Linked DNA regions of Sphaerotilus microaerophilus. The protein of the gene in region 1 interacts with the protein of each later gene in a pairwise test. Links are inferred from orthologs where the notes say so. Each region holds a gene or a part of one and is shown on either strand. Other genes may lie near its edges.

What was found.
Region 2: the proteins of nth (region 1) and aceE interact in binary tests that used the Escherichia coli proteins (3 or more experiments, as listed by UniProt). The link is inferred for Sphaerotilus microaerophilus from one-to-one orthologs.

The regions. Positions count from the first base shown.
Region 1 is NZ_AP025730.1:2,155,455-2,170,179, forward strand. Bases 7,341-10,328 are described here. They hold nth (endonuclease III), read right to left. Parts: upstream 9,160-10,328; coding sequence 8,521-9,159; downstream 7,341-8,520. Other genes in these bases: NGK70_RS09480 (histidine phosphatase family protein), read left to right, coding at 7,341-7,692; NGK70_RS09485 (cobalamin-binding protein), read left to right, coding at 7,696-8,499; NGK70_RS09495 (hypothetical protein), read left to right, coding at 9,393-9,968; NGK70_RS09500 (YchJ family protein), read right to left, coding at 9,898-10,326. Outside these bases: NGK70_RS09440 (TonB-dependent receptor), read left to right, coding at 1-177; NGK70_RS09445 (bifunctional adenosylcobinamide kinase/adenosylcobinamide-phosphate guanylyltransferase), read left to right, coding at 227-790; NGK70_RS09450 (ABC transporter substrate-binding protein), read left to right, coding at 787-1,665; NGK70_RS09455 (FecCD family ABC transporter permease), read left to right, coding at 1,665-2,738; NGK70_RS09460 (ABC transporter ATP-binding protein), read left to right, coding at 2,854-3,639; NGK70_RS09465 (cobyric acid synthase), read left to right, coding at 3,665-5,161; cobT (nicotinate-nucleotide--dimethylbenzimidazole phosphoribosyltransferase), read left to right, coding at 5,192-6,280; cobS (adenosylcobinamide-GDP ribazoletransferase), read left to right, coding at 6,294-7,121; more of NGK70_RS09480, read left to right, coding at 7,114-7,340; peroxide stress protein YaaA, read left to right, coding at 10,399-11,178; NGK70_RS09510 (2OG-Fe(II) oxygenase), read left to right, coding at 11,307-12,230; NGK70_RS09515 (hypothetical protein), read left to right, coding at 12,323-12,997; NGK70_RS09520 (MBL fold metallo-hydrolase RNA specificity domain-containing protein), read right to left, coding at 13,010-14,398. UniProt on the Escherichia coli protein: DNA repair enzyme that has both DNA N-glycosylase activity and AP-lyase activity. The DNA N-glycosylase activity releases various damaged pyrimidines from DNA by cleaving the N-glycosidic bond, leaving an AP (apurinic/apyrimidinic) site.
Region 2 is NZ_AP025730.1:4,591,539-4,606,567, reverse strand. What follows is about bases 10,075-13,366. They hold aceE (pyruvate dehydrogenase (acetyl-transferring), homodimeric type), read left to right. Parts: upstream 10,075-10,457; coding sequence 10,458-13,166; downstream 13,167-13,366. Other genes in these bases: aceF (dihydrolipoyllysine-residue acetyltransferase), read left to right, coding at 13,188-13,366; NGK70_RS19615 (PAS domain S-box protein), read right to left, coding at 10,075-10,197. Also shown: NGK70_RS19645 (diguanylate cyclase domain-containing protein), read left to right, coding at 1-874; NGK70_RS19640 (M16 family metallopeptidase), read left to right, coding at 1,040-2,488; NGK70_RS19635 (M16 family metallopeptidase), read left to right, coding at 2,488-3,987; NGK70_RS19630 (M3 family metallopeptidase), read right to left, coding at 4,050-6,125; bifunctional methylenetetrahydrofolate dehydrogenase/methenyltetrahydrofolate cyclohydrolase FolD, read right to left, coding at 6,122-6,976; NGK70_RS19620 (response regulator transcription factor), read right to left, coding at 7,049-7,672; more of NGK70_RS19615, read right to left, coding at 7,669-10,074; more of aceF, read left to right, coding at 13,367-14,906; lpdA (dihydrolipoyl dehydrogenase), read left to right, coding at 14,920-15,029. UniProt on the Escherichia coli protein: Component of the pyruvate dehydrogenase (PDH) complex, that catalyzes the overall conversion of pyruvate to acetyl-CoA and CO(2).

The DNA.
Region 1 (14,725 bases):
ACGCTGGATCTGCGCTGGGCCTGGGAGCTGCCGGTGGTCGAGCTGAGCGTGGCGGTGGGCAATGCCACCGATCGCAAGTTCTACACCCAGGCCTACGCCTGTGCGAACGGCCTGCCCACGTCGATCTACCCGGAGCCCGGGCGCAGCGTGACGGCCGCGGCGCGGCTGAACTTCTGATCCGCCACGGATTGACACGGGGCACGGGCCGCAAGGCGGGGGTGGTTGGATGAAGCCGACACACGAGCTGATCCTCGGCGGGGCCAAGAGCGGCAAGTCGCGCCGTGCCGAGGACCTCGCCGCGCACTGGCTGGCCGGTGCGGGCGGCCGCTCGGCCGTCCTGCTGGCCACCGCGCTGGCGGGGGACGACGAGATGGCCGCGCGCATCGCGCGCCATCGGCGTGACCGTGCCGAGCGTGTGCCGGACTTGGCCACGGTCGAGGTGCCGGTCGACCTGCCTGCCGCGCTGCAGGCCCAGGACGACCCGCAGCGCCTGCTGCTGGTCGACTGCCTGACGCTCTGGCTGACGCAGTGCCTGCTGCCGCCACCCGGGGCCGCCCCGCAGGACTGGGCCGCCCTGGAGCAGGCCCTGTTGCAGGCGGTGCAGGCCGCTCGCAGCCCGCTGGTGTTCGTCTCCAACGAGATCGGCCTGGGCGTGATGCCGATGTCGCCCGAGGCGCGGCGCTGTGTCGATGCGCTCGGGCTGCTGCACCAGCGGCTGGCCGCCGCTTGCGACCGCGTCACCCTGCTGGTGGCCGGCCTGCCCTTGGCCGTGAAAGGCGCCTTGCCATGACCCGATTCCTCCTGTGGTGGCTGCTCCTGATCGCCCAGCCCACCCTGGCCGCGGGCATCCAGGTCACCGACGACCGGGGCGTGACGCACCGCTTTGCCGCGCCGCCGCAGCGCATCGTCTCGATGCTGCCCTCGCTCACCGAGAGCGTCTGCGCGCTGGGCGGCTGCGCCCGGCTGGTCGGCGTCGACCGCTATTCCAACTGGCCTGCGTCGGTGGAGAAACTGCCCCGGCTGGGCGGGCTGGACGATGCGCTGATCGAAGGCATCGCCGCGCTGCGCCCGGAGGTGGTGCTGGCCTCCACCTCGGCGCAGTCGCTCGACCGGCTCGACGCCCTGGGCCTGAAGGTGCTGCGCCTGAAGTCCGACAGCCACGCCGACACCCGCCGCACCCTGGGCCTGCTGGCCGAGCTGCTGGGCAGCCCGGAGCAGGCGGCGCAGGTCTGGGCGGCGGTCGAGCGTGACCTGGCTGCCGCCGCGGCGCGTGTGCCACCGGCCCTGCGCGGCGCCAAGGTCTATTTCGAGATCGGCGGCGGGCCCTACGCGGCCGGGCGCAGCTCCTTCATCGGCGAGACGATGACCCGGCTGGGCCTGGTCAACATCGTGCCGGCAGAGCTGGGGCCGTTCCCGAAGCTGAACCCGGAGTTCGTGCTGCGTGCGCGCCCCGATGTGGTGATGGGCGTGCAGCACGAGGCCGCCGCGATGGCGCAGCGCCCCGGCTGGGCGCAGCTGCCGGCGCTGCAGCAGGGCCGCCGCTGCGACCTGCCCACCGCGCAGTACGAGATAATGGGCCGACCTGGCCCGCGCCTGGGCGAGGCCGCCGGCCTCCTGGCCGACTGCCTGCAGCGCGTGGGCACGATGGCGGGAGCAGGGCGGTGATGGCGCTCCCGCAGGCCGCGTCACCGGCCACCGCGTCCCGGCCAGCGCCAGGCGCGGCCGACCACCTTCGGCAGCGCCGCCGCCTGCTGGGCTGGCTGGGGCTGGGCCTGCTGGTCGGCCTGCTGGCCGGGCTGGTCACCGGCAGCGCCGGTTTCTCCCTGGAGACCCTGCAGTCGGACCTCGCGGGTGAGCAGGCCTGGCTGATCCTGGGCGAGATCCGCGCGCCGCGCACCCTGGGCGCAGCCCTGGTGGGGGCCCTGCTCGGCCTGGGCGGGGCGCTGGCTCAGGGGCTGTTCCGCAACCCGCTGGCGGATCCCTACCTGCTCGGTGCGGCTGCCGGCGCAGGCTTGGCGGTGGTGCTGGTGCTGGCCGGGGCCACCCTCGGCGGGCTGCAGCTCAGCCTGACGGCCGCGCTGTGGCTGGAGCGGGTCGGGCTGGTGATGGCCGCCTTCATTGGCGCGGTTGGAGGTGTCACGCTGACGCTGCTGCTGGCGCGTGGGGCGCTGCACACCACCCGGCTGCTGCTGTCCGGCGTGGTGCTGGCGGTGCTGCTGGGCGCGCTGAGCGACCTGGTCACGGTGGTCTCGCCGGACGCGCTGCGGGGCAAGCAGGCCTTCATGCTCGGCAGCACCAGCTTCCTCGGCTGGTCCTCGGTGGCGCTGATGGCCGCCGGGCTGACGATGCTGCTCGGCCTGGCGCTGCGCCACGCCCGCGCGCTGGACGCCCTCACGCTGGGCGAGGACAGCGCCGCCAGCCTGGGCCTGGACCTGGGCCGCGTGCGGCTGCTGCTGGTGCTGCTGCTCTCCGGGGCCACCGCGCTGGCGGTGTCGCAGGCCGGCCTGGTGGCCTTTGTCGGCCTGGTCGCACCGCACCTGGTGCGCCGTCACGCCCCTGGCGCACACGCCTGGCTGCTGGCGGCCAGTGCGCTGATGGGCGCGGTGCTGCTGCTGGTGGCCGACGTGATCTCGCGCGCGCTGATCGCGCCGCAGGAGCTGCCGGTGGGCGTGGTGACCGCGGTGCTTGGCGGGCTCTACCTGTGCTTGCTGTTGAACCGCCGGGTGCGGGGCGGATGAGACCCCCTGTGTCAACCCCCGCAAGCGGGCCGAGCGCCGGGCCGCTCCCAAGCCGGCCCGCCATCCCCTCGGGGGATCGGACCATGTACCCATGGGACGAGGGGCTGTCATGAGGATGCCCCCGCCCGTGCTGGAGGCCACCGGCCTGCAGGTCGGCTATGGCGACCGCCCGGTGCTGAAGTCGGTGGACTGCCGCTTCGAGGCGGGCTGGACGGCCATCGTCGGCCCCAACGGCGCTGGCAAGAGCACCCTGCTGCGGGTGCTGGCCGGGCTGCTGCCGCCGCAGGCCGGCGAGGTGCGGGTGGATGGGCGCCGCCTGAAGGACCTGAGCCCGCGCGAGCGTGGGCAGCGCATCGCCTGGCTGGCGCAGCAGGGCGAGGTCACCGGCGAGCTGACCGTGCGCGAGACGGTGGCGCTGGGCCGCCTGCCGCACCTCGGCCTGTTCGGCACACCGGGGTCAGCCGACGAGGCCGCGGTGGACCGTGCGATGGCCGAGGCCGAGTGCGCCGACTGGCAGGACCGGCGCCTCAACGCCCTCTCCGGCGGCGAGCGCCAGCGTGTGCTGCTGGCCCGCGCCCTGGCCACCGATGCCCCGGTGCTGCTGCTGGACGAGCCCACCACCCACCTCGACCCGCCGCACCAGGTGGCGCTGGTGCGCCTGGCGCAGCAGCTGGCGCGCGCCCGCACCGTGGTCACGGTGATGCACGACCTGTCGCTGGCGCTGGCGGCCGACCGGCTGCTGCTGTTGCAGGCCGGCCAGGTGAGCTGTGCCGGCGCACCGTCCGACCCCGCCCTGCGTGATGCCCTGGAGGCGGTGTTCCGCCACGCCATCCGCATCGTCGAGCAGGACGGCCAGTGGGTGGCGCTGCCCCGCCTGGCCGCCCCGCCGGCACCTCCTTGAACCCTCCCCCTTCCTCCATTCATCGATGACCGCACGCGCCATCATGGTGCTGGGCACCACCAGCGGGGCCGGCAAGAGCTGGCTGGCCACCGCGCTGTGCCGCTGGTATGCCCGCCAGGGGCTGCGTGTGGCGCCCTTCAAGGCGCAGAACATGAGCAACAACGCCCGCGTCGTGCCCGGCCCGGGCGGTCGCATGGGCGAGATCGGCAGTGCGCAGTACTTCCAGGCCCTGGCCGCGCGCGCCGCGCCCGAGGTGCGCCACAACCCGGTGCTGCTCAAGCCCGAGCACGACACCGCCAGCCAGGTGGTGGTGCTGGGCGAGGTGCGGCGTGACCTGGGCGCCGTGCCCTGGCGCGAGCGCAGCGAGGCGCTTTGGCCCCCTGCGCGCCAGGCGCTGGCCGAACTGATGGCGGAGAACGATGTGGTGGTGATCGAGGGCGCCGGCTCGCCGGCCGAGATCAACCTGCACGCCAGCGACTACGTCAACATGCGCACCGCGCTGGCTGCCGACGCGGCCTGCCTGCTGGTGACGGACATCGACCGCGGCGGCGCCTTCGCCCACCTCTACGGCACCTGGGCGCTGCTGCCGCCTGGCGAGGCGGCACTGATCCGCGGTTTCGTGCTCAACCGCTTCCGTGGCGACGCAGCGCTGCTCGCGCCCGGCCCGGCGCAGATCCGGGCGCTCACCGGCGTGCCCACCGTCGCCACCCTGCCGATGTGGCACGAGCACGGCCTGCCCGAGGAGGATGGCGTCTTCGATCACCGCGCCGGCGGGGGGGACGAGGGCGCGCTGCGGGTGGCCGTGGTGGCCTGGCCGCGCATCAGCAACCTCGACGAGTTCCAGCCGCTGCGCCACCAGCCCGGCGTGCGGTTGACCTGGGCACGCCAGCCGGCCGACCTGGACGGCGCCGACTGGGTCATCCTGCCCGGCAGCAAGCACACCAGCGCGGACCTGGCCTGGCTGCGCGCGCAGCGGCTGGATGCGGCGATTGCCGCCCACGCGGCCCGCGGCGGCGCGCTGCTGGGCATCTGCGGCGGCCTCCAGGTGCTGGGCGAAACGCTCACCGACCCGGATGGGGTCGAGGCCAGCCAGGCCGCTCCCTTCGGCGGCGATGCCCCCGGCCTGGGCCTGCTGCCGCTGGTCACCCGCTTCGAGCGCGACAAGCGCGTCGCCCCGGTGTCGGCGCGCTTCGGTCCGCTGGAAGGTGCCTGGTGCGCGCTGTCTGGCGTGGGCTTCGACGGCTACGAGATCCACCAGGGCCGCACCGTCTTCCACCCCTCGCTGGAGCGCTGCGCCGAGGTGCTGCGCAACCCCGCCGGCGAGGTGCTGGGCTGGCAGCAGGGCAACGTGCTGGGGCTCTACGCCCACGGCCTGTTCGAGTCGCCCGCGGTGCTGCAGGCCCTGCTGGGCCACCCCGGCCGCACGCTCGACCAGGTGTTCGACGGCCTGGCCGACTTCATCGACCGCCATTTCGAGCCCGGTGCGCTGGAGGGGTTGCTGCGCCCCGCCGTGTTGCGCTGATGCCTGGCTGCTCCTTTTGCGCTCCCCGACATGTCACACACGCCCTACCTCCTGCCTGAGGTCGCCGACCTCGCCACCCTGAACGACGCTGCGTTGCCGGCGCGCCTGCAGGCCCTGATCGACGGCAAGACCAAGCCGCTGGGCTCGCTCGGCCGGCTGGAGGCCCTGGCGGTCCAGCTCGGCCGCATCCAGGGCCGCGAGCAGCCGCGCCTGGAGGCGCCGCAGGTGGTGGTGTTCGCGGGCGACCACGGTCTGGCCGCTCGCGGCGTGTCCGCCTACCCCAGCGACGTGACCTGGCAGATGGTCGAGAACTTCCTGGCCGGCGGCGCGGCGGTCAGCGTGCTGGCGCGCCAGCACGGCCTGGCGCTGACGGTGGTGGACGCCGGCGTGCGGCACGACCTCGCGCCCCGGCCCGGCCTGCAGATTCGCAAGATCGCCCCCGGCACCGCCGACATGCTGGCCGGCCCGGCGATGAGCGCCGCGCAGTGCCAGGCCGCGCTGGCGGCGGGTGCGGATGTCGTGCGCTTGCTGCCGGGCAACGCGCTGATCTTCGGCGAGATGGGCATCGGCAACACCTCGGCGGCGGCGCTGATCCTGGCGCGCCTGAGCGGCCAGCCGATCGAGCGCTGCGCCGGGCGCGGCACCGGGCTGGACGACGCGGCGCTGCAGCGCAAGCTGGAGCTGCTGCGCGGCGTGCTGGCGCGTCATCCCGGCCACCCCGGCCAATCCGGTGTCAGCGAACCGCTGGACGTGCTGGCCACCTTCGGCGGCTTCGAGATCGCGATGATGGTCGGCGCGCTGCTGCAGGCCGCCGCCGAGCGCCGCGTGATCCTGGTGGACGGCTTCATCGTCAGCGCCGCGGTGCTGGTGGCCGCGCGCCTGCGCCCGGCCGTGCTGCAGCGCTGCGTCTTCGCGCACCAGAGCGACGAGTCCGGCCACCGCCTGCTGCTCGACCTGCTCAACGCCCAGCCGCTGCTGCAGCTCGGCCTGCGCCTGGGCGAGGGCTCGGGCGCCGCGCTGGCCTGGCCGCTGCTCGAATCGGCCTGCCGCATCCTGGCCGAGATGGCCAGCTTCGAGTCGGCCGGCGTATCCGACAAAGCCACGGACAAGGACGCCTGAGGTCGGGGGCGCCATGGGTCACCTCGCCCGCGAGCTGCGGCTCTTCCTCATCGCGCTGCAGTTCTTCACCCGCGTGCCGGTGACGGGCCGGCTGGCCGACTGGGTCGGCTGGTCGCCCGAGGCGATGCACGCCAGCGCCCGCCACTACCCGGCGGTGGGGCTGCTGGTGGGCGCCTTCAGCGCGCTGCTGCTGGCGGCGGCGCAGCTCTGGCCGCTGCCGGTGGCGGTGGGGCTGGCGATGGCCGGCTCGGTCTGGCTCACCGGCGGCTTCCACGAGGACGGCCTGGCCGACACCTGCGACGGCCTGGGCGGCGCCGTCTCGCGTGAGCGGGCACTCACCATCATGAAGGACTCCCGCCTGGGCAGCTACGGCGCGCTCGGGCTGGTCTTTGTGCTGGGCCTGAAGGCCGCCGCGCTGCACGGGCTGGCGGTGCAGAGCCTGCCGCTGGCCGCCGCGCTGCTGGTCTGGGCGCACGCCGCCTCCCGTGCGCTGCCGGTGGCGCTGCTCTGGCTGCTGCCCTACGCGGGGGATGTCGAGCACGCCAAGGCCAAGCCGATGGCGCAGCAGATCTCCGGTGCCGGCCTGGCCGTCGCGCTGGGCTGGGTGGCGCTGGCGACGGGTGCGCTGGTCGTCGTGCTCGGCGCCTGGGGGCTACCGCTGGCGGCGCTGGTGGGCCTGATCGGGATGGGCGCGTGGTGTGCACGCTGGTACCGGCGCCGGCTGGGCGGCTTCACCGGCGACACGCTGGGCGCGGCGCAGCAGCTCGGCGAGCTGGCGGCCTACCTCGGCGCGCTGGCGTTGCTGCCGCTGATGCCACCGATGGGTGGTGCCCATGGCTGAGCTCTGGATCTGGCGCCACCCGCGCCCGGACGGCGCCGCCGGGCGCTGCATCGGCGCGGGCAGCGACCTGCCGGTGGACCCGCGCCGCGCCAAGCGGCTGGCGCACCGCATCCGCCAGCAGGCCCGTCGCGCCGGGCTGCCGCGGGTGATCGCCACGTCGCCCCTGCGCCGCGGTGCCGCCGTGGGCCGCTGGCTGCGGCGCTGGGGCTGGCGGCATGGGGTCGATGCCCGGCTGGCGGAGCTGCACTTTGGTGCCTGGGACGGTCAGCCCTGGTCGGCGATCTCCCGCGAAGCCTTCGCCGCCTGGGAGGCCGACTTCCTGGGCCACGCGCCCGGTGGGGGCGAGAGCCTGGCCGCGCTGCGCCAGCGCCAGGCCGAGTGGCTCGATGAAGCCGGCGACCTCCCGGCGCGCCTGGTGGTCGGCCACGCCGGCTGGATCAACGCGCTGCGCACCCGCCACCACCCGCAGCTCACCGCCGCCAACTGGCCGCGCCCGCTGCGTTACGGCCAATGCTGGCGCGAGCCGGCCGCTTCCGATGCGCTCAACCCGACACCGCCCGACGCCCGCTGAACCATGACCGCTGACCTGCTCCCCCGCCGCATCGTCTGCCTCACCGAGGAAACCACCGAGACGCTCTACCGCCTGGGCGAGGAGGCGCGCATCGTCGGCATCTCCGGCTACACCGTGCGCCCGGCGCGGGCCCGCCAGGAAAAGCCAAAGGTCAGCGCCTACCTGAGCGCGAAGATCGACAAGATCCTCGACCTGGAGCCGGACCTCGTGCTCGGCTTCTCCGACCTGCAGGCCGACATCGCCAGCCAGTTGGTACGCGCCGGGGTGGCGGTGCACGTCTTCAACCACCGCGACGTGGCGGGCATCCTGCGCATGATCGCGATGGTGGGGGCGATGGTGGGGGCACAGGACCGCGCCGCTGCGCTGCTGGCCGAGCTGCAGGCCGGCCTGGACGCCGCCGCCGCGCGCGTCAAGGCGCTGCCGTGCCGGCCCAAGGTCTACTTCGAGGAGTGGATGGAGCCGCTGATTTCCGGCAACGGCTGGGTCAGCGAGCTGATCACGCTGGCCGGCGGTGAGGAGTGCTTCCCCGAGCTGGCCGGCCGCTCGCACGGGAAGGACCGCATCATTGCCGACCCGCTGGAGGTGGCCCGCCGCGCGCCGGACCTGATCCTGGGCTCCTGGTGCGGCCGCAAGTTCCGCCCCGATCAGGTGGGGGCCCGCCCCGGCTGGGAGGCGGTGCCGGCGGTGCGTGATGGCCAGGTCTACGAGATCAAGTCCAGCGAGATCCTCCAGCCCGGCCCGGCGGCGCTGACCGATGGGCTGCGGCAGATCCAGGCGCGCATCCAGGCCTGGGTTGAACGGGGCTGAACGGAGCTGAGTGCCGCTGAGTCAGGGCGCCGGCGTCTTGTCCTTGAAGCCGCACTGCGCCGCGATCGCGCACTGCCAGCACTTCGGCGTGCGTGCCACGCAGACGTAGCGCCCGTGCAGGATCAGCCAGTGGTGCGCGTCGGCGAGGAACTCCTTCGGCACGCGGCGCATCAGCTGCTGCTCCACCGCCAGCGGGGTCTTTCCGGGCGCCAGCCCGGTGCGGTTGCCGACGCGGAAGATGTGCGTGTCCACCGCGCAGGTGGGCTCGCCAAAGGCGACGTTGAGCACCACGTTGGCGGTCTTGCGGCCCACGCCGGGCAGGGCTTCGAGCGCCTCGCGGCTGCGCGGCACCTGGCCACCGTGCTGTTCCAGCAGGATGCGGCAGGTGGCGAGCAGGTTCTTCGCCTTGGTGCGGTACAGGCCGATGGTGCGGATGTGCTCGGCCAGCCCGGCCTCGCCCAGCGCCAGCAGCTTGGCGGGCGTGTTGGCGACCGGGAAGAGCCGGCGCGTCGCCTTGTTGACGCTCACGTCGGTGGCCTGGGCCGACAGCAGCACGGCGGCGAGCAGCTCGAACACCGAGCTGTATTCCAGCTCCGAAGCGGGCTGCGGGTTGGCCGCGCGCAGGGTGGTGAACATCTGCTGGATCTGGCGGGTGTGCATGGGGCCTGGGGCGTCGTTGGGGGTTGCGGTTTCGGGGGAAGGGATTGCCGGTTCTGCCGCCTGCGTCCGGGGTGTCCCCCGGCGAAGCAGGGGGGGCGGACCTGCGGGCCCGGGATGGGCGGGCCCCGGCGGGCTGCCGAGAATCTCTCCGTCTGCCCGCCCTGGGTCTGGATGGCACCGCTGCCTGCGATGTGCCGGCATCCGTGCACCGGGGTGGACACCCAGGAGTGTGCATGTTGTTCGATTCCCCGCCACCTTCGTCCGCCGAGACGGCCATCCCCCCGCGGCGCCTGCCCAGCGAGGGCCTGGCGCCCGACGTGGCCGCACTGGCGGTGGCCTGCCTGCTGGTCGGCCTGCTGGCGCTTGCCGGTGCGCTGGTCGCGCCCGGGCTCCAGGCGCGGCCGGCGCTGCTGCTGCGGGTGCTGGGACTGGGGCTGCTCTTCAGCGGCGTGGGTGCGGGCCTGCTGGCACGCTGGCGCTGGGCGTGCAGCGCGGTGCTCGGCATGCTGGCCTACGGCGCCGTGGCCCAGCTGACCCAGGGCTGGCTGCAGGACGATGTGCTGGCAGCCTGGCTGGAGGCGATCAGCGGGCAGTCGCCCCACGCCTTCATCGCCCTGGGCGCCTTCGCGGACGGTCTCGGGCCAGCCTGGAGCGTGGCACTGTGCGGCGCCTGCGGCTGGTACCTGCTGCGCCTGTCGCTGCCGCTGTGGCACGCCCAGCTGAGCGCGGCGCCTTTCGTCAGCCCACCTCCCCATCCACGTCCCCATCCACGTAATACCAGCGCCCGCCCTCCCGCACGAAACGGCTGAGCTCCTGCAGCCGGTGCGCCCGGCCGCTGAGTTTGCTGCGCGCCACGAATTCCACCGTGGCGTGGTCGGCGTCCTGCGGAACGTGAGCACGCACCTGCAGGCCCAGCCACTTCAGGCCGGGTTCCGGCGCTTCCAGTTCCGAGGGCCGGGTGCTCGGGTGCCAGGTGGCGAGCAGGTACTCGCGCCGGTCCAGCACGAAGGCGCTGTAGCGCGAGCGCATGAGCGCCTCGGCGGTGGGCGCCAGCAGCCGCTGCGCCCCTTCGTGCCAGCGGCCGCAGCATTTCGCCAGCGGTTGGCCGGAGCCGCAAGGGCAGGGCAGGTGAGCGGGCGGGGCATCGGGCGGGGCAGTGCGGCTCATGCCGGCATCCTGCCAGAGCCGCCTGCCGCTGCTACGCTTGCGGCCGACCCGTGATCCCGCCACCGCATCGCCATGCTCCTGCTGCTCTCGCCCGCCAAGTCGCTCGACTACGACACCCCCACCGACATCGCTGCCACCACGCCGAAGTTCATGGCCGAGGCGGCGCAGCTGATCGAGCTGCTGCGCCCGCTCACGCCGGCCCACGTGGCCGGGTTGATGGACCTGTCGGACGCGCTGGCGCAGCTCAACGTCGGCCGCTATGCCGCCTGGCGCCGCCGCGCCACGCCGGCCAACAGCAAGCCGGCGCTGCTGGCCTTCAACGGCGATGTGTACGACGGGCTGGATGCGCGCAGCCTGGGCCGCGAGGACCTGGCCTGGGCGCAGGAGCACTTGGTGATCCTCTCCGGCCTGTATGGTGCGCTGCGCCCGCTGGACGCCCTGCAGCCCTACCGGCTGGAGATGGGCACGCGCCTGGCCAACCCGCGTGGCCGCGACCTCTACGCCTGGTGGGGCGACACGATCTCGCGCTACCTCAACCAGCGCCAGAAGGGCGTGCGCAGCGGGCCGGTGCCGGTGGTGGTCAACCTCGCGTCGCAGGAGTATTTCAAGGCGGTGGACCGCCGCGCGCTGAAGGCCCGGGTGGTGGAGTGCGTCTTCGAGGACTGGCAGCGCGATGCCTGGCGCATCGTCAGCTTCCACGCCAAGCGGGCGCGCGGGAGGATGGCGCGCTGGGCCATCGAGCAGCGCTGCAGCGCGCCCGAGCAGCTCAGCGGTTTCGACCGCGCCGGCTACGCCTGGGACGAGGCTGCCTCCGGGCCCGACCGGCTGGTGTTCCGCCGCCGCACGGACTGAGTACAGCGAGGCGAGCCGGGCTTGGCCGACCGCCCCGCAACGGGTGGTTGCAGCTGGAACCTGGGCTTGCCAAGCTCATTGAGGTGTCTCAGCCAAATGCGCCGCGCCGGGCTGCCAGAATTGCGCCCATGAGCACGCAGACCGTTTCGTCAAAGGCTTCCGCCAAGGCTTCCACCCAGCCTACCCAGGCTGCTCAGGCCAGCTCCGCCCAGGCTGCCAGCCCCGAGCTGCGCCAGTGGATCATCGAGCAGGCCCAGGCCGGCCACAGTCCCGAGTCGGTCCTCAAGGCCATGACCGATGCCGGCTGGCACGAGGCGGTGGCCGTTGCGACGCTGGAGGACACGCTCGCGGGGCACCTGGCCAGGCAGCGGGAGCAGGATGCCCTGCCCCCGCCGTCGCCGGTGCCCGAGCCGGACCTGCGTGGCTCGCCGTCGAGCGTGTTTGCGCACGACCGCGAGGTGCAGGTGCTGCTGAGCATGCGCGACCCCCGGGTGGTGGTGTTCGGCGGCTTCATGTCGCACGAGGAGTGCGACGCCCTGATCGAACTGGCCCGCCCGCGCCTGGCCCGCTCTGAAACGGTTCACAACGAAACCGGCGGCAGCGAGGTCAATGAGGCCCGCACCAGCCATGGCATGTTCTTCCAGCGCGGCGAGTCCGAGCTGCTGCGGCGCATCGAGGCGCGCATCGCTGCGCTGGTGAACTGGCCGGTCGAAAACGGCGAGGGCGTGCAGGTGCTGAACTACAAGCCCGGTGCCGAGTACAAGGCGCACTACGACTACTTCGACCCCGCCCAGCCTGGCACCGCCACCATCCTCAAGCGCGGTGGCCAGCGCGTCGGCACGCTGGTGATGTACCTGAATGCCGTCGAGGCCGGTGGCGGCACCTCCTTCCCGGACGTGCAGCTGGAAGTCGCCCCGGTCAAGGGCAACGCCGTCTTCTTCGCCTATGACCGCGCGCACCCGTCGAGCCGCTCGCTGCACGGCGGCTCTCCGGTGGTGGCGGGTGAGAAGTGGGTCGCCACCAAGTGGATGCGCCAGGGCCGCTTCGACTGAATTGATAATGGCGCGCCCCTGCTGCGACGCAGCAGGCGCGCCCTGATGCGTCACCGAGAGACCCGAAAGACCCGAGAGACCCTGGAGACTCCATGAAAACCATCCACGCCGCCTTTGCGGCCCTTGCGCTGGCCACCGGCGTGCACGTGCAGGCTCAGCAGGCGGCTTCCGCGCCCACGCCGCGTCCGATCCAGACCAGCCCGGTGGCGCCACAGCCCGGCGCCGTGCCGGCCCTGCCCGCTGCGGCACCCCAGGCCCCCATCGCGGTGAGCCCGGCGCCCACCGCGCCGGCACCGGCGCTGGGTGAGCTGCCCCAGCGCGCCGCCCCCAAGGCCGCAGCCGCAGCGGCGCCCGAGGCCTCGCGTGCCAAGGCAACGGCCGATCGCGCCGAGGCCCGCAAGCAGGCCCGTGCCGACGCGGCCAAGAAGCGCGCCGAGCGCCGTGCAGCCCATGCGGCCGAGCGCAAGGCAGCGCCCGCCAAGGCCGGTGCGCACAAGGCCGGCCCCCACAAGGGCAAGGCCGCTGCCGCAGCCGGTGAGGGCAAGAAGGCCGCCAAGGCAGCGGTGGCGAAGGAGGCGGGTGCCAAGAAGCACAAGGCCGCTGCGGCCGAAGGTGCCAGCGCGCGCAAGGGTGCACAGGCCGCCGACCGCGCCGAGCGCCGGGCTGCTGCCGAGAAGGTGCGCGCAGAACGCCGCGCCAAGAACGGCGCGGCCGCGGCCGCCAAGCCGACCCCGGCGGGCAGCCGCAACGACGGCTCAATGCCCTGAACGGTGCCCCGTTCAGGCCGAGGCCGCCGCAGGCGCGGTGGCCAGCCTGAGCACCTCGCCGTGCTGCGGCACGCGCACCGGCCAGCCCAGTTCATCCTTGATGCGCAGGCGCAGGCTGTCGGCTGCGCCCGGATCACCGTGCACCACCATCACCTGCCCGGGGGGCTGCGGCAGGCTGCGCAGCCAGTCGAGGATGCCGTTGGCATCGGCATGCGAGGAGAACGAGGCCAAGTGGTGCACCTCGGCCTTCACCGCCACGTACTGGCCGGCGATCTTCACCTCGCGAGCGCCCGTCACCATCTTGCTGCCGCGGCTGCCCGGCACCTGGTAGCCGGGGAAGACCACCGCGTTGCGCGGGTTCGGGGCGAGCGCTGCCAGGTGCTGCAGCACCCGTCCACCGGTGGCCATGCCACTGGACGAGAGGATCAGCGCCGGCCCCTTGCGGCGTGACAGCCGCTGCGACTCGGCCGGCGTCGCCACCACCCGCACCCCTTCGCACAGCGCACGCTCCTCGGCCGCCGAGAGCTTGAGCAGCCGGCGGTGCTGGTGGTAGATCAGCGTGGCCTCCTGCGCCATCGGGCTGTCCAGGTAGATCGGCAGGTCTGCCGGGATCTCGCCGGCATGCTTCAGGCGCTGCAGCACCAGCATCAGCGCCTGGGCGCGCCCGACCGCGAAGGTCGGCACCAGCACCGTGCCGCCACGCCGTGCGGTGCGGCGGACGATCTCGCCCAGGCGGGCCTGCGCGTCGTCGCCGGGGTGCAGGCGGTCGCCGTAGGTGCTCTCCACCAGCAGCACGTCCGCGGCGGAAGGCAGGGTCTGCGGGGCGGGCATCAGCAGGTCGTCCGAGCGGCCCAGGTCGCCGGAGAAAAGCACCTGGTGCTGGCCGTCGCCCAGGCTGACCGCGCAGGCGCCCAGCAGGTGCCCCACCGGGGTGAGCCGGGCCTGCCACCCGGGGGTGGGCTTGAAGGCCTTGCCGGTGCTCACCGGCCTGAACTGGTCCAGCGCCCGCTGGGCATCGCGCACGGTGTACAGCGGCAGGGCCGGGGCGTGGCGGCTCCAGCCGCCGCGGTTGGCACGCCGGGCGTCCTCTTCCTGCAGGTGGGCGGCGTCCAGCAGGATCACCTGCGCCAGATCGTGTGTGGCCTGGCTGCACCAGATCGGCCCGCGAAAACCCTGCCGCACCAGCGCCGGCAGCCAGCCGCTGTGGTCCAGGTGCGCGTGGCTGAGGATCACCGCGTCGACCTCGTGCGAGGGCACCGTCAGCGGTGCCCAGTTGCGTTCGCGCAGCGCCTTCCAGCCCTGGAACATGCCGCAATCCAGCAGCACGCGCGTGCCGTTGCTCTGCACCAGGTGTCGGGAACCGGTGACGCAATCGGCCGCGCCGAGGAACTCGATTTGCATCGCAATGCCTTTCTGCCGGTCCGGTCGTCGCTGCACGAACGTGCGAACCGTCACGCTCAAGCATGCCAGTGCCGCGCCGCATCGGCGTGGGCCGGGCCGTCGGTCATGACCTCGGTCAACTTGGCGTAAAGCGCAGACGCTGGGCCAAAAGCGAATCCGGGTGGATCGAGGCGAGGCCGTCGTTCCTGTCGTTGCGCAAGGGAGACGGCGTCGACTGAGAACGAAGCCATGTGCAGTTTGGGGTAAACGTTTGCTGGCGTTACATGTGGTGACGTGTCATGCTAGCAAGCTACAAAATGTGATCAATTTCTCAAATTCACACGCCTA
Region 2 (15,029 bases), 2.4 Mb from region 1 along the record:
CAGCGGGCGCATCGAGTACCTCAACCCGGTGGCCACGGTGATGACCGGCTGGCCGCCGGAGCTGGTGCGCGGCACGCTCTACGGCGAGGTGATGCTGCGCCGCGACGTCGACAGCGGCGCCGAGCTGCCCGACCCCGTGGCGCTGTGCCTGCACCTGCGCGATCGGCCGGCGCTGCCCCACACCGTGATGCTGCGCGACCGCCATGGCGGCGAGCACCCGATCCACGAATCGGTGGCGCCGATGATCGATGCCGCGGGCGGGCTGATCGGCGCGGTGGCCACCTTCCAGGACGTCTCCCAGGCCCACGCGCTGGCGGTGCAGCTGGCCCACCAGGCCCAGCACGACGGCCTCACCGGCCTGCCCAACCGCCTGCTGCTGCGCGACCGCCTGCAGCAGTGCCTGCAGATGGCGCGGCGCAACGGCCACCTCTTTGCGCTGCTGTTCATGGACCTGGACCACTTCAAGCAGGTCAACGACCGGCTCGGCCACGCCTGCGGCGACGAGCTGCTGCGCCAGGTGGCACAGCGCATCACCAGCACGCTGCGCGCCAGCGACACCGCCTGCCGCCTGGGGGGAGACGAGTTCGTCGTGCTGTTGCCGCAGATCGATCGCATCGACGACGCGGGTGGGGCTGCCCGTCACGTGCTGCGCGAGGTGGTGCGCCCCTACGAGATCGGCGGCCAGTGGCTGAGTGCCAGCTTCAGCATCGGCGTCGCCGTCTACCCGCACGATGGCGATGACGACGAGGCGCTGATGCGCCACGCCGATGCGGCGATGTACCGGGCCAAGCAGGGGGGGCGCAACCAGTACCGCTTCCACGGCGGGGCCAGCGCGGCCATGGGGGCAGTCGACGAAGGCGAGGCGCCGGCCTGACCGTGCGGGGGGTGAGCGGCACGGCGTGAGCGGCGGCTGGGGCTTGCTGCTACGCTGGTGGCCGTTCTCCTGCCGCACCCTCGACCCATGCCGTTGCCCTTGCCCTTGCCTGAGCCGAGACCATTCCCGAAACGGTTCCCCGACCCCTCTGCCGCATTGCCTCGGTTGGCGCGGCGGCACTGGCTCGCCCTCGCAGGCGCCTCGCTGTGGCCGGCCTGGGCTGGCGCTGCGCCCGGGCGGGTGCCGCTGCTGGCCGTGCCGCCCCTGGCGCTGCAGCAGCGCCGCCTCGGCAATGGCTTGGCGCTGGTGCTGCTGCCGGAGTCCGGCGGAGCGCAGGCCGCGGGCAGGGGCCGGCCCGGCAGTGGCACGGTGAGCGTGCAGGTCTGGTACCAGGTCGGGGGCAAGGACGATCCGGTGGGCCGCAGCGGCTTCGCGCACCTGTTCGAGCACATGATGTTCAAGGGGGCGCGCCACCTGGCCAACGAGCAGTTCGACCGCCTCACCGAAGACGTCGGTGGCGCCAACAACGCCTTCACGGCCGAGGACGTCACGGTCTACCACGCTGAGGTGCCGGCCAACCACCTGGAGCGCCTGCTCTGGGCCGAGGCCGAGCGCATGGCGCACCTCAACGTCGACCAGGCCAACTTCGACAGCGAGCGTGCGGTGGTGAAGGAGGAGTTCCGCGAGCGCGTGCTGGCCGATCCCTATGGGCGGCTCTTCAACGGGTTGCCTGCGGCCTTCTGGCAGCGCCATCCCTACCGACGCCCGGTGATCGGCAGCATCGAGGACCTGGAGGCGGCCACGCTGGACGACGTGCGGCGCTTCCACGCCACCTACTATCGGCCCGACAACGCGGTGCTGATCGTGGCTGGCGACTTCGATCCCGCGCAGGCGCAGGCCTGGGTGGACCGCTACTTCGGCGTGCTGGCACGGCCAGCCGCGCCACTGCCGCGGGTGCAGGTGCGCGAGCCGCGGCGCGAGCGCAGCGAGCACCTGCGCCTGCAGGGGCCGCGCGTGCCGCTGCCGGCCCTGGCGCTGATGTGGCAAGGCCCGGGTGCCGGGCATGTGGATGCGGCGGCACTGCACGTGGCGGCTGCGCTGCTGGCCAGCGGTGAGTCGGCACGGCTGAACGAGGCGCTCGTCTACCGCCAGCGCATCGCCCAATCGGCGGGCTTCTCGGCCGATTTGCTCGCCGATGGCGGCATGCTGGTGGCCTGGGCAATTGCGGCGGGTGAGCCTGCTGCAGCGGCCGCCGCAGCGCCCGGGGCCGTGCTGGACCGGCTGGAGCGCAGCCTGCGGCGCGAGATCGCCCGGCTCGCCGACGCGCCGATCGCCACGGCCGAGCTGGACAAGGTGCGCACCGGGCTGGTGACCCAGGCGATCGCCGGGCGGCAGACGCCCGAGGGCCGGGCCACCGCGGTGGGCTGGGCGATCGTGCAGCGCGGCGATGCCGCTGCGGCCGACCGCGAGCTGGCCGAGCTGCAGGCCGTGCGCGCCGAGGATGTGCAGCGCGTGCTGCGCCGGTACGTCGGCCAGGGCCATGCGGTGCGCCTCGACTACCGCCAGGAGGCCGACCCGGCGAAGGGGCCTGCCGTGACGAAGGAGGGCCGCTGATGCACCCCGCCCCGCTCAGGGCCGCGCGCCGGCCCGGGTTCCCGCGGTGGACCTTGGCCGCGCTGTTGCTCGCGGGCCTGGCCCGCGTGGTCGTGGCGGGCACGCCCGGTGTCGACCTGCCACCGCTGCCCGGCCCGACACCGCCAGTGGCGGTGCCGCAGGTCCATGAGGAGCGCCTGCCCAACGGCCTGACGCTGATCGTCGTGCCCCGCCCGGGCGTGCCGCTGGTGAGTGCACGCCTGCTGCTGCGTGGCGGTGCGCTGGCCGACCCGCCCCAGCGCGCCGGGCTGGCCGAGCTGACCGCCAACCTGCTGGGCAAGGGTGCCTGGCGCGGCGGGAGGCGGGTCGATGCGGCCACGCTGGCACGCCAGGCCGAGGCGCTGGGTGGCAACCTGGACACTGGCGCGGGTGCCGTCTCGCTCGGCGTGGCGATGACGGTGACCACGCCGCACCTGGACGAGGCGCTGGCGCTGATCGCCGACGTGGTGCGCCGGCCGCTGCTGGCGGCCAACGAGCTGGAGCGCAGCCGCGCCCAGATGGCCGATGGCCTGCGCCTGGCGCTGGCCGACCCCTCCGCGCTGGCCTCGATGGTGGCGCGGCGCGTGCACTGGGGCGCCAGCCCCGAGGGGGTGGTCACCACCCCGGCCAGCCTGGCGCGGCTGACCTCCGGCGACGTGCGCGCCTTCCACCGCCGCTGGGCGCGGCCCGACCAGGCTGCACTGCTGCTCAGCGGTGACGTGGACCTGCCGCGGGCGCGCCGGCTGGCGCAGCGCTGGTTCGGGTCCTGGCCGCAGCCGCGCGGGCCTGCGCCGGTGGTGATGGCCCGGGAGCCGGTGTCGCAGGCCGCGTCGACGGTGCTCCTGCAGCTGCCCGGGGCAGGGCAGTCCAGCGTGGCGCTGGTCGGTGGCTTCAGCGCCCAGGGGGATGACGACCGGCGCATCGGCCAGGTGGCCAACGCGGTGCTGGGTGGCGGCTACTCGTCGCGCCTGAACCAGGAGGTGCGCATCCGCCGTGGCCTGGCCTACGGTGCCGGCAGCCGGGGTGAGGCCACCGAGCGCGGCGGCATGTGGCTGGCCAGGACCCAGACCGACCACCGCAACGCGGCGCAGGTGCTGCAGCTCATGCGCGCCGAGGTGGTCAGGTTGGCCGAGCAGCCGCCGGGTGCGGAGGAACTGGCGGCGCGAAAGGCCAGCCTGATTGGCGGTTTTGCGCGCCAGCTCGAAACCACGTCGGGCCTGGGCGGCGCCCATGGTGACCTGTGGGTGCAACGTCGGCCGCTGCACACGCTGTCAGAGCTGCCCGCGCAGATCGAAGCGGTGCAGGCCAGCCAGGTAGCGGACTACGCCCGGCGACGCTGGGCGGCGGCGACGCTGCGGGCCGTGGTGGTGGGTGACTTGGCCGAGGTGGCGCCAGAACCTGGTTTCGACCCCCAGGCCCTGCGCCTGAACGCGGCCGAGCTCGACCTGGACCAGCCTGGCCTGCGCTCGCCGCGGCGCTGAACCTGCCGCGGCACGAGCACAACCGGCGGGTCCGTGCCCGCCAGCCGGCCATGCCGCCAGGCTCAGTCCGCCATGCCCTGGTGGCGCAGCAGGGCGTCGATGGTCGGCGCGCGGCCGCGGAAGGCCTTGAAGTTGTCGATCGCGTCACGCGCGCCGCCGGCTTCGAGGATGCACTGGCGGTAGCGCAGGCCGGTCTCGGGGTTGAGCACGCCTTCTTCCTCGAAGGCGCTCCAGGCATCGGCGCTCAGCACCTCGGCCCACTTGTAGCTGTAGTAGCCCGCCGCATAGCCGCCGGCAAAGATGTGCGAGAAGGTGTGCTGGAAGCGGTTGAAGGCCGGCGGCACCAGCACCGCCACCTCGCGGCGCACCTCGTCGATGACCTGCTGCACCCTGGCCTCGGAGCCCGGCTCGCTGTGCAGGCGCATGTCGAAGAGCGCGAACTCCACCTGGCGCAGCGTCATCAGCCCGCTCTGGAAGTTCTTGGCCGCGATCATCTTGTCGAACAGCCCGCGCGGCAGCGCCGCAGCCGTGTCGACGTGGGCGGTCATGTGCCGCAGCACCTCCCACTCCCAGCAGAAGTTCTCCATGAACTGGCTGGGCAGCTCCACCGCGTCCCACTCGACGCCGGAGATGCCGGACACGCCCAGCTCGTCCACCTGCGTGAGCATGTGGTGCAGGCCGTGGCCGAACTCGTGGAACAGCGTCTGCACCTCGTCGTGCGTCAGCAGCGCGGGGCGGCCGTCCACCGGGGCGGAGAAGTTGCACACCAGGTGCGCCACGGGGGTCTGCAGCCGGTTCGTGTCCGGGCGCTGCCAGCGGCTGCGCACATCGTCCATCCAGGCGCCAGGGCGCTTGCCGGGGCGGGCGTAGGGGTCGAGGTAGAAGCGGCCGACCACGGTGGGCACGCCATCGGGCTGCGGGCAGGGGCGCTCGATGCGGAAGAAGCGCACGCTCTCGTGCCAGACCGCCGCCTTCTCGGGGCGGATGCGCACGTCGAACAGCGTCTCGATGATGCGGAACAGCCCGTCGAGCACCTTGGGCTCGGTGAAGTACTGCTTGAGTTCCAGGTCGCTGAAGGCGTAGCGCGCCTCCTTGAGCTTCTCGCTGGCGTAGGGCACGTCCCAGGCCTGCAGGTCGACCAGGCCGAGTTCCTTCGCGGCGAACTCGCGCAGCTCGGCCAGGTCCCGCTCCGCGTAGGGGCGCGCCCGCGTGGCCAGGTCGCGCAGGAAGTGCAGCACCTCGGCGGCATCGCTCGCCATCTTGGGCACCAGCGAGACCTCGGCGTAATGGGCGTGGCCGAGCAGCTTCGCTTCCTCCTGGCGCAGGCGCAGGATGTCGGCCATCAGCGCGCTGTTGTCGCGCTCGCTGGGGCCGGCCTCGCAGGCGCGGGTCACGTAGGCGGTGTAGAGCCGCTCGCGCAGCGCGCGGTTCTCGGCGTACTGCATCACCGGCAGGTAGACCGGCATGTGCAGCGTGAGCTTGTGACCACCTTCGGTCTGGGTCGCGCTGAGCACATCGGCGGGCACGCCCGCCAGTTCGTCGGCCTGGGCGATGTAGGCAAAGCCATCGGTGGCGTCCAGCACGTGCTCGGAGAACTGCTGCGACAAGCGTGCCAGCTCCTCCTGGATCTGCGCGTAGCGCACCTTGTCCTCGCCCTGCAGCTCGGCGCCGGAGAGCACGAAGTCGCGCAGCCAGTGCGCCAGCGCCTGACGGCGCGCCGGCTTCAGCGTGGCCGCGGCCGGGCTGGCGGCGATGGTCTTGTACTTGGCGTACAGCCGCTCATCGGCGCCCTGGCGGGTGTAGAACTCGGTGACGGCCGGCAGGTTCTCGTTGTAGGCCGCGCGCAGTTCGGGCGTGTCCTTGACGCTCTTGAGGTGGCTGACGGCGCCCCAGGCGCGCCCGAGCCGTTCGGTGGCCACCGACAGCGTGCGCGAGAGCGCGTCGTAATCCGCCGGTGTCGCCTCGCTCACCGCGGCTTCCAACGCTGCGTTGGCGGCGGCCAGCAGGGCGCTGATGGCCGGCGTGACGTGCTCGGGCTGGATCGCGTCGAAGGCCGGCAGGTCGGTGGCCGCCAGCAGCGGGTTGGCCTGCGGGCGGGCGAGCAGGCTGGACGGGGTGTTCAGGGCGGGGGACTTCATGCAGCGCAGCGCTCGGCAGCCTCGATCGTGTTGACCAGCAACATTGTGATGGTCATGGGCCCGACCCCGCCTGGCACGGGGGTGATCCAGCCGGCGACTTCCTTCACGCCGGCGAAGTCCACGTCGCCGCAGAGCTTGCCTTCGTCGTTGCGGTTCATGCCGACGTCGATCACCACCGCGCCGGGCTTGACCATGTCGGCGGTCAGCACGTTGCGCTTGCCCACCGCGGCCACCACCACGTCGGCCTGGCGCGTCATCGCGCCCAGGTCGGCGGTGCCGCTGTGGCAGACGGTGACGGTGGCGTTGGCCGCCAGCAGCATCATCGCCATCGGCTTGCCGACGATGTTGCTGCGCCCGATCACCACCGCATGCTTGCCGCGCAGGTCCTTCATGCCGATGCTTTCCAGCATCTTCATGCAGCCATAGGGCGTGCAGGCCTTGAAGCCGACCTCGCCCACCATCAGCGCGCCGGCCGACGAGACGTGGAAGCCGTCCACGTCCTTGGCTGGGGAGATCGCCTCGATCACCTGGTGATCGTCGATGTGCTTGGGCAGTGGCAGCTGCACCAGGATGCCGTGGATGGCCGGGTCGCGGTTGAGCGCGTCGATGCGCGCGAGCAGCTCGGCCTCGGTCAGCGCGGCGTCGTACTTTTCGAGCACCGAGTGCAGACCGCTGTCCTCGCAGGCCTTGACCTTGTTGCGCACGTAGACCTGGCTGGCCGGGTTGTCGCCCACCAGGATCACCGCCAGCCCCGGCTTGACGCCGCGGGCCGTCAGCGCCGCCGCGCGCTGCGCCACCTCGGCGCGGATCTGTTTGGAGAGGGCGTTGCCGTCGATGAGCTGCGCGGTCATGGTCGGGTTCCTAGGGCAGGCGGAAAAACAAAAGGCCGCTGAATGCAGCGGCCTGGGTGAAGAGGGGGGCGATCAGGTCTTGGCCTGCGCGCCGAGGGCGATCTTCAGCAGATCGGCCACGGTATTGGCGTTGAGCTTTTCCATGATGTTGGCGCGGTGCGCCTCCACCGTCTTGATGCTGATGCCCAGGTCGTCGGCGATCTGCTTGTTCAGCCGGCCGGCGACGATGCGCTCCAGTACCTGGGCCTCACGCGTGGTCAGGCGTGCCAGCAGCGCGTCGCGGCTGACCTGCTCCTGGTGGTGCGAGAAGGCAGAGCGGGCGCGCTCCAGCATGCGTTCGACCAGGGCGACCAGCTCTTCTTCCTTGAAGGGCTTCTCGATGAAGTCCTCGGCGCCCTTCTTCATCGTGGTCACCGCCATTGGCACGTCGCCGTGACCGGTGATGAAGACGATCGGCAGAGGGCTCTTGCGCTCCAGCAGGCGGTCCTGCAGTTCCAGGCCGGTCATGCCGTCCATGCGGATGTCGGCGATCAGGCAGGCGACCTCGCGGGGGTCGAAACGCGACAGGAAGGCTTCAGCGGAGTCGAAGCACTTGACGCGGTAGTCCTTGCCTTCGAGCAACCACTGCAGCGAGTCCCTCACCGCTTCGTCGTCGTCCACCACGTACACCGTGCCGCGCTTGGGAATCAGGCTCATAGATGCTCTGCGAACTGGGAGGGCTCCGAGGCACCCAGGTTGCCGACGGGCAACCAGACGGTGAAACGGCAGCCGCTGATGTGTGTTCCATTGTAGAGGTTCTCCGCCCGGATCCGGCCGTGGTGCGACTCGACGATGGAGCGGCACAACGACAGCCCGATCCCCAGGCCATCGGTCTTGGTGGAGAAGAAGGCCTCGTAGAGCCGGCTGATGACTTCCTCTTTCAGACCGGGGCCGGTGTCGGTGACGGTGAACTCGATCACGCCGCCGATCTCGGGGGTGTGGCGCGGCACCACGCGCAGCTCGATGGTGCGCCGCTGGGGTGGCCGCTGCGCCTGGTCGATCGCCTCGGCGGCGTTCTTGATCAGGTTGAGCAGCACCTGCTCGATCAGGATCGGGTCGACCATCAGCTGCGGCAGCCGCTGGGCCACATAGCTGTGGATCGCCACGTTGTGCCGGCGCAGCACGATGCCGGCCAGCTCCAGGGTGTCCTCGACGAGGTCGGCCGCACGCGACGGCGTGCGCTGCGGCTCGCTGCGCTTCACGAAGTTGCGGATGCGGTGGATGATCTGGCCGGCGCGGTGCGCCTGGCGCGAGGTCTTCTCCAGCGCCATCAGCAGGTCCTCCTGCTGCAGCGTGCCCGCCTTGGCGCGCGAGATCATGCCGTTGCAGTAGTTGGCGATGGCCGCCAGCGGCTGGTTCAGCTCGTGCGCGACCGACGAGGCCATCTCGCCCATCGTCACCAGCCGGCTGGTCACCTGGGCGCGCTCGGCCTGCTGCGAGGCCTGCTCCTCCATGCGGCGGCGGGCGGTGATGTCGGTGGCGATCAGCATCTGCGCGAGCCGGCCGTCGGTCCACTGCAGGTAGCGCGCACGCACGTCGAACCACTTCTGCAGCGTGTCGACGAAGACCTCGCGCGCATCGGCGCCCAGCTCCGTCAGTTCGGCGGTGGGCAGGCCGGAGAGGTTGTCCACCGCGTCGTCGCGATCGCCGCGGGAGGTTGCCGAGGGTTCGCCCGCCAGCTGCGCATGCCAGCGCGCATCGCTGCCGAACCAGAGCTTGTAGGAGCGGTTGGCGAACAGCAGTTCGCCGTTCTGCACCGACAGCACCGACACCGCCGCGTCCAGCCCCTCCAGCACGGTGGTGAAGCGCTCGTGCGAGGCGGTGAGCTGGTCGCGCACGCGCTTGGCCTCGGTGATGTTGGTCATCGAGGTCATCCAGCCAGTCTGGTGGCCGCGCGCGTCGATCAGCGGCGAGACGTACATGCGCGCGTCGAAGCGCGTGCCGTCCTTGCGCATCACCCGCACCTCGAAGCCGCCGGCCGGGCTCAGGCCGGCCAATTCCTGGCGCAGCAGCCGGGCGCTTTCATCGAGCAGTTCCGGGGCCCAGTGCGGGTAGGGCGGCAGCCGCCCGATCAGCTCGGCCTCGGTGAAGCCCGTCATCGCGCTGAAGGCCGGATTCACGTAGCTGATGCGGCCCTCCATGTCCATGGCGCGCATGCCGGTGAGCATGGAGTTCTCCATGGCCCGGCGGAAGTTGGTCTCCTGCACCAAGGCGCCCTGGATCTGCGAGCGCCGCCGCATGTGCCGCCAGGTGCCCAGCAGCATCCACACCGTCAGCACCGACAGGGCCAGCACCATCCAGAACAGCGTGTTGCCGATCAGTCCGAAGGAGGTGCGGTAGCCCTCGCCACGCAGCATCACGCCGTGGTCCACCGGCGAGAAGGGCACGCTGTAGACCAGCGTGGGGGCGGCGCGCCCGCGCTGGGGCGTTACCGTGCTGGCGAGCATCTCCTCGTCCTCATCGACCAGGCTCACGACGTGCCGGCGCGACACCTCGGCGGGCACGAAATAGCGCAGCATCGATTCCAGCGAGTACTCGGCCACCAGCGTGCCTGCGAAGGCGCCCTGCTCGATCAGCGGCACATGCACCTGGAAGACCACCAGGTGCGGGTTCTGCCGGAAGGGGCGCGAATAGATTGGCTGGCGCAGGTCGCGTGCGTCCTTGAAGGCGTCGGTCGTCTCTTTCGGGCGCGGGGCCTCGCTGCTGGCCTCCGAGGCGGCCAGGTCGCGTGGCATCGCCTCCACGAGGTTGGCCGTGACGTGTCGTGCCAGCACCTGCTGGCGGGGATTGAGCCAGGAGATGGCGATCATCTCCGGCCGATTGCGCACCATGCCTTCGGCCTGGGCGAGGAACTGCGCACGGTCGATGGCGTGGGTGCCCACCTCGCGTGCCAGCCGGATCAGCTGCTCCTGGTTCTCGATCAGGCGCAGGCGGATCTGCTGCTGCACCAGCTCGGCATCGCGCTTGACGGACTCGACCTCGCGCTCGACCTCCTCGTTGCGCAGGTACCAGAAAGCCGCAACGATGGCGGCCAGGAACAGCAGCACCGACGCCAGCGGAGCGAGCGTGGCGACCCGGTCCTGTCGGGCCGGTGACTGGCGTCGCCACCAGGACCAGAACCAGCGCTTCGGGCGTGAACGGTGGGCCTGGCTCACGAGGTGCTCCGGGGGACTCAGCTGCATGCCCGGATTATCCGCGGGCCCTGCCGGCATGGCCCGCCCTCAGCGGGGCGGCGAGCGTGCTTGCTGCAGTGCAGCAGGTCCGGATCGGAGGTTTCATCGAACGATCGTGCATTTATTTCACATAATGAAATTGAAAAGCACCATTTGAAATTTGACGAATGATGTGCGAGACTTCGCCCCGCGCCTGAAGCACCGGGGCGCTTTCTGCGCCCACCACCCGAGGCGCCCAACCGCATCTTTGTGCAGCAAGAGGAGACACCATGTCTGCAATGCCGTCGAGCCAGCCGAGCTCGGCCCCCCAGGACAGCGACAGCCAGGAAACCCGCGAGTGGCTGGATGCCCTCAGTGCGGTCATCGGCACTGAAGGTGGCGAACGCGCGCACTACCTGCTGGAGCAGGTGCTGGAGCACGCGCGCCAGAGCGGCATCGACCTGCCCTTCTCGGCCAACACCGCCTACGTCAACACGATCCCGACCGACCAGGAAGAGCGCTGCCCCGGCAACATCGAGATCGAAGAGCGCCTGCGCGCCTACATGCGCTGGAACGCCATGGCGATGGTGGTCAAGGCCAACCGCCACAACCCCGAGGATGGGGGTGACCTGGGCGGCCACATCGGTTCCTTCGCCTCGCTGGCGCACCTGTTCGGAGCCGGCTTCAACCACTTCTGGCACGCCGAGGATGCCGGGCACGGCGGCGACTGCATCTACATCCAGGGCCACGTGGCGCCGGGGGTGTATGCGCGTGCCTTCCTGGAGGGCCGTCTGACCGAGGAACAGCTGCTGCATTTCCGACAGGAAGTCGACGGCAAGGGCCTGTCGAGCTACCCGCACCCCAAGCTGATGCCCGAGTTCTGGCAGTTCCCCACCGTCAGCATGGGCCTGGGCCCGCTGATGGCGATCTACCAGGCGCGCTTCCTGAAGTACCTGCATGCCCGCGGCATTGCCGACACGTCCAACCGCAAGGTCTGGGTGTTCTGCGGCGACGGTGAGATGGACGAGGTGGAGTCGCTGGGTGCCATCGGCCTGGCCGCGCGCGAGAAGCTGGACAACCTGATCTTCGTCATCAACTGCAACCTGCAGCGCCTGGACGGCCCGGTGCGCGGCAACGGCAAGATCATCCAGGAGCTCGAAGGCGAGTTCCGCGGCTCGGGCTGGAACGTCATCAAGCTGCTGTGGGGCAGCAACTGGGATCCGCTGCTGGCGCGCGACAAGGACGGCGCCCTGCGCAAGGTCATGATGGAGACGCTGGACGGCGACTACCAGTCCTTCAAGGCCAACGATGGCGCCTACGTGCGCAAGCACTTCTTCGGCCGTGACCCGCGCACCCTGGAGATGGTTGCCAAGATGAGCGACGACGACATCTGGAACCTGCGCCGCGGCGGCCACGACCCGCAGAAGGTCTACGCGGCCTTCCACCGCGCGGTCAACCACGTCGGCCAGCCCAGCGTGCTGCTGGTCAAGACCGTCAAGGGCTTCGGCATGGGCAAGGCGGGCGAGGGCAAGAACACCGTCCACCAGACCAAGAAGCTGACCGACGACGACATCAAGTACTTCCGCGACCGCTTCAACATTCCCATCCCCGACAGCGAGCTGCCGAAGATCCCCTTCTACAAGCCGGCCGACGACACGCCGGAGATGCGCTACCTGCACGAGCGCCGCCAGGCCATGGGCGGCTACCTGCCCAAGCGCCGCGTGAAGGCCGAAGAGAGCTTCACCGTGCCCTCGCTGGAGACCTTCAAGGCCATCCTGGAGCCCACCGTCGAGGGCCGCGAGATCTCCACCACCCAGGCCTATGTGCGCTTCCTGACGCAGCTGCTGCGCGACCAGGCGCTGGGCCCGCGCGTGGTGCCCATCCTGGTGGACGAGGCGCGCACCTTCGGCATGGAAGGCCTGTTCCGCCAGGTCGGCATCTACAACCCCGAAGGGCAGAAGTACACCCCGGTCGACAAGGACCAGGTGATGTACTACCGCGAGGCCGAGAACGGCCAGATCCTGCAGGAAGGCATCAACGAGGCCGGCGGCATGGCCAGCTGGATCGCCGCGGCCACGAGCTACAGCACGAGCAACCGCATCATGGTGCCGTTCTACGTGTACTACTCGATGTTCGGCTTCCAGCGCATCGGCGACCTCGCCTGGGCGGCCGGCGACATGCAGGCGCGCGGCTTCCTGTTGGGTGGCACCTCCGGGCGCACCACGCTGAACGGCGAAGGCCTGCAGCACGAGGACGGCCACAGCCACATCCTGGCCGGCACCATCCCCAACTGCGTGAGCTACGACCCCAGCTTCGCGCACGAGGTGGCGGTGATCATGCAGCACGGCCTCAAGCGCATGGTCGAGAAGCAGGAAAACGTCTTCTACTACCTGACGCTGCTCAACGAGAACTACGCCATGCCCGGCCTGCGCGCCGGCACCGAGGAGCAGATCCTCAAGGGCATGTACCTGCTGGAAGAAGCACCGGCGGGCACCCCCCTGCAGGTCAACCTGCTGGGCTCGGGCACCATCCTGCGCGAGTCGATGGCCGCGCGCACCCTGCTGGCTGCCGACTGGGGCGTGTCCGCAAACGTCTGGAGCTGCCCGAGCTTCAACGAGCTGGCACGTGACGGCCAGGCCGCCGAGCGCTGGAACCTGCTGCACCCGACCGACGCGCAGAAGGTCTCCTTCGTGGCCGAGCAGCTGGCACCGCACGCTGGCCCGGTGATCGCCTCGACCGACTACATGAAGAACTACGCGGAGCAGATCCGCCCCTTCATCCCGGCCGGCCGCGCCTTCAAGGTGTTGGGCACCGACGGCTTCGGGCGCAGCGACTTCCGCGGCAAGCTGCGTGAGCACTTCGAGATCAACCGCCACTACATCGTCGTGGCCGCACTCAAGGCCCTGGCCGACGAGGGCAAGGTCCCGGCCGCCAAGGTGGCCGAGGCGATCACGAAGTACGGCATCAAGGCCGACAAGATCAACCCGCTGTACGCCTGAGCGACGCAGGAGACAAACACCATGGCATTGGTTGAAGTGAAGGTCCCCGACATCGGGGACTTCAAGGAAGTGGCCATCATCGAGGTGCTGGTCAAGCCCGGCGACAGCATCAAGGCCGAGCAGAGCCTGATCACCGTCGAGAGCGACAAGGCCTCGATGGAGATCCCCAGCTCGCACGCCGGCGTGGTCAAGGAGCTGAAGGTCGGCCTGGGCGACAAGGTCGGCGAGGGCTCGCTGGTGCTGCTGCTGGAGACGGCTGGCGAGGCCGCTGCGCCTGCGGCCCCGTCTTCCTCCCTCCCCCTGGCAGGGGGAGGGTCGGGGAGGGAGTCGAGCAATGAGGCACCCGCAGTGCCATCGGGCTCGACTCCTCCCCAGCCCTCCCCTGCCAGGGGAGGGGGTGAAACCGGCCCGATCCAGGTGCTGGTCCCCGACATCGGCGACTTCAAGGACGTCGCGGTGATCGAGTTGCTGGTCAAGGTCGGTGACACGGTGAAGGTCGAGCAGAGCCTGATCACGGTGGAATCGGACAAGGCGTCGATGGAGATCCCGTCGAGCCACGCCGGCGTGGTCAAGGAGATCAAGGTTGCCCTGGGCGACAAGGTCAACATCGGCTCGCTGATCGCGGTCATCGAAGGTGTGGGCGCACCCGCTGCCGTCGCACCGGCACCTGCGGCAACTGCAACTGCAGCCGCTCCGGCTGCCGCGGCACCCGCCGCCGCAACGGCCAGCGCCCCCGCACCGGTGGCAGCTGCTGCCGCACTGCCCGCCCACAACCCCGGCACCCCGAGCGCCAGCCTGCCGCACGCCAGCCCGAGCATCCGCAAGTTCGCCCGCGAACTCGGCGTGCCGCTGGCCGAGGTGAGCGGCTCCGGGCCCAAGGGCCGCATCACACAGACCGACATCGAGTCCTTCGTCAAGGGCGTGATGGCCGGCGCGGTGCAGACCGCCGCGCAGAAGGCCAAGGCGCCCGCACCTGCCGCTGCCGCTGCGGCCGGCGGCGAAGCCTTCCCCGGCCTGCTGCCCTGGCCGAAGGTGGACTTCAGCAAGTTCGGCCCGGTCGAGCGCAAGGACCTCTCGCGCATCAAGAAGATCTCCGGCGCCAACCTGCACCGCAACTGGGTCGTCATCCCGCACGTCACCAACCACGACGACGCGGACATCACCGACCTGGAAGCCTTCCGCGTGGCGACCAACAAGGAGAACGAGAAGTCGGGCGTCAAGGTCACGATGCTCGCCTTCATGATCAAGGCGGCCGTCGCGGCGCTGAAGAAGTTCCCCGAGTTCAACGCCAGCCTGGATGGCGACCAGCTCGTCTACAAGAACTACTTCCACATCGGCTTTGCGGCGGACACGCCGAACGGCCTCGTGGTGCCGGTGATCAAGGACGCCGACAAGAAGGGCATCTTCCAGATCAGCCAGGAAATGGGCGAGCTGGCCAAGAAGGCGCGCGACGGCAAGTTGGGGCCCGCCGACATGAGCGGCGGCTGCTTCAGCATCAGCTCGCTGGGCGGCATCGGCGGGCGCTACTTCACCCCCATCATCAACGCGCCGGAAGTCGCGATCATGGGCGTGTGCAAGAGCAGCATGGAACCGCGCTGGGACGGCAAGCAGTTCGTGCCGCGCCTGATCCTGCCGCTGTCGCTGAGCTGGGACCACCGCGTCATCGACGGCGCGGCCGCAGCCCGCTTCAACGTCTACTTCGCATCCCTGCTGGCGGACTTCCGCCGCATCGTGCTGTGACCGGGAGCACGACATGGCATTGATCGAAGTGCAAGTGCCGGACATCGGCGACTTCAAGGACGTCGGCGTCATCGAGATCCTGGTCAAGCCGGGCGACACGGTGAAGGCCGAGCAGAGCCTGAT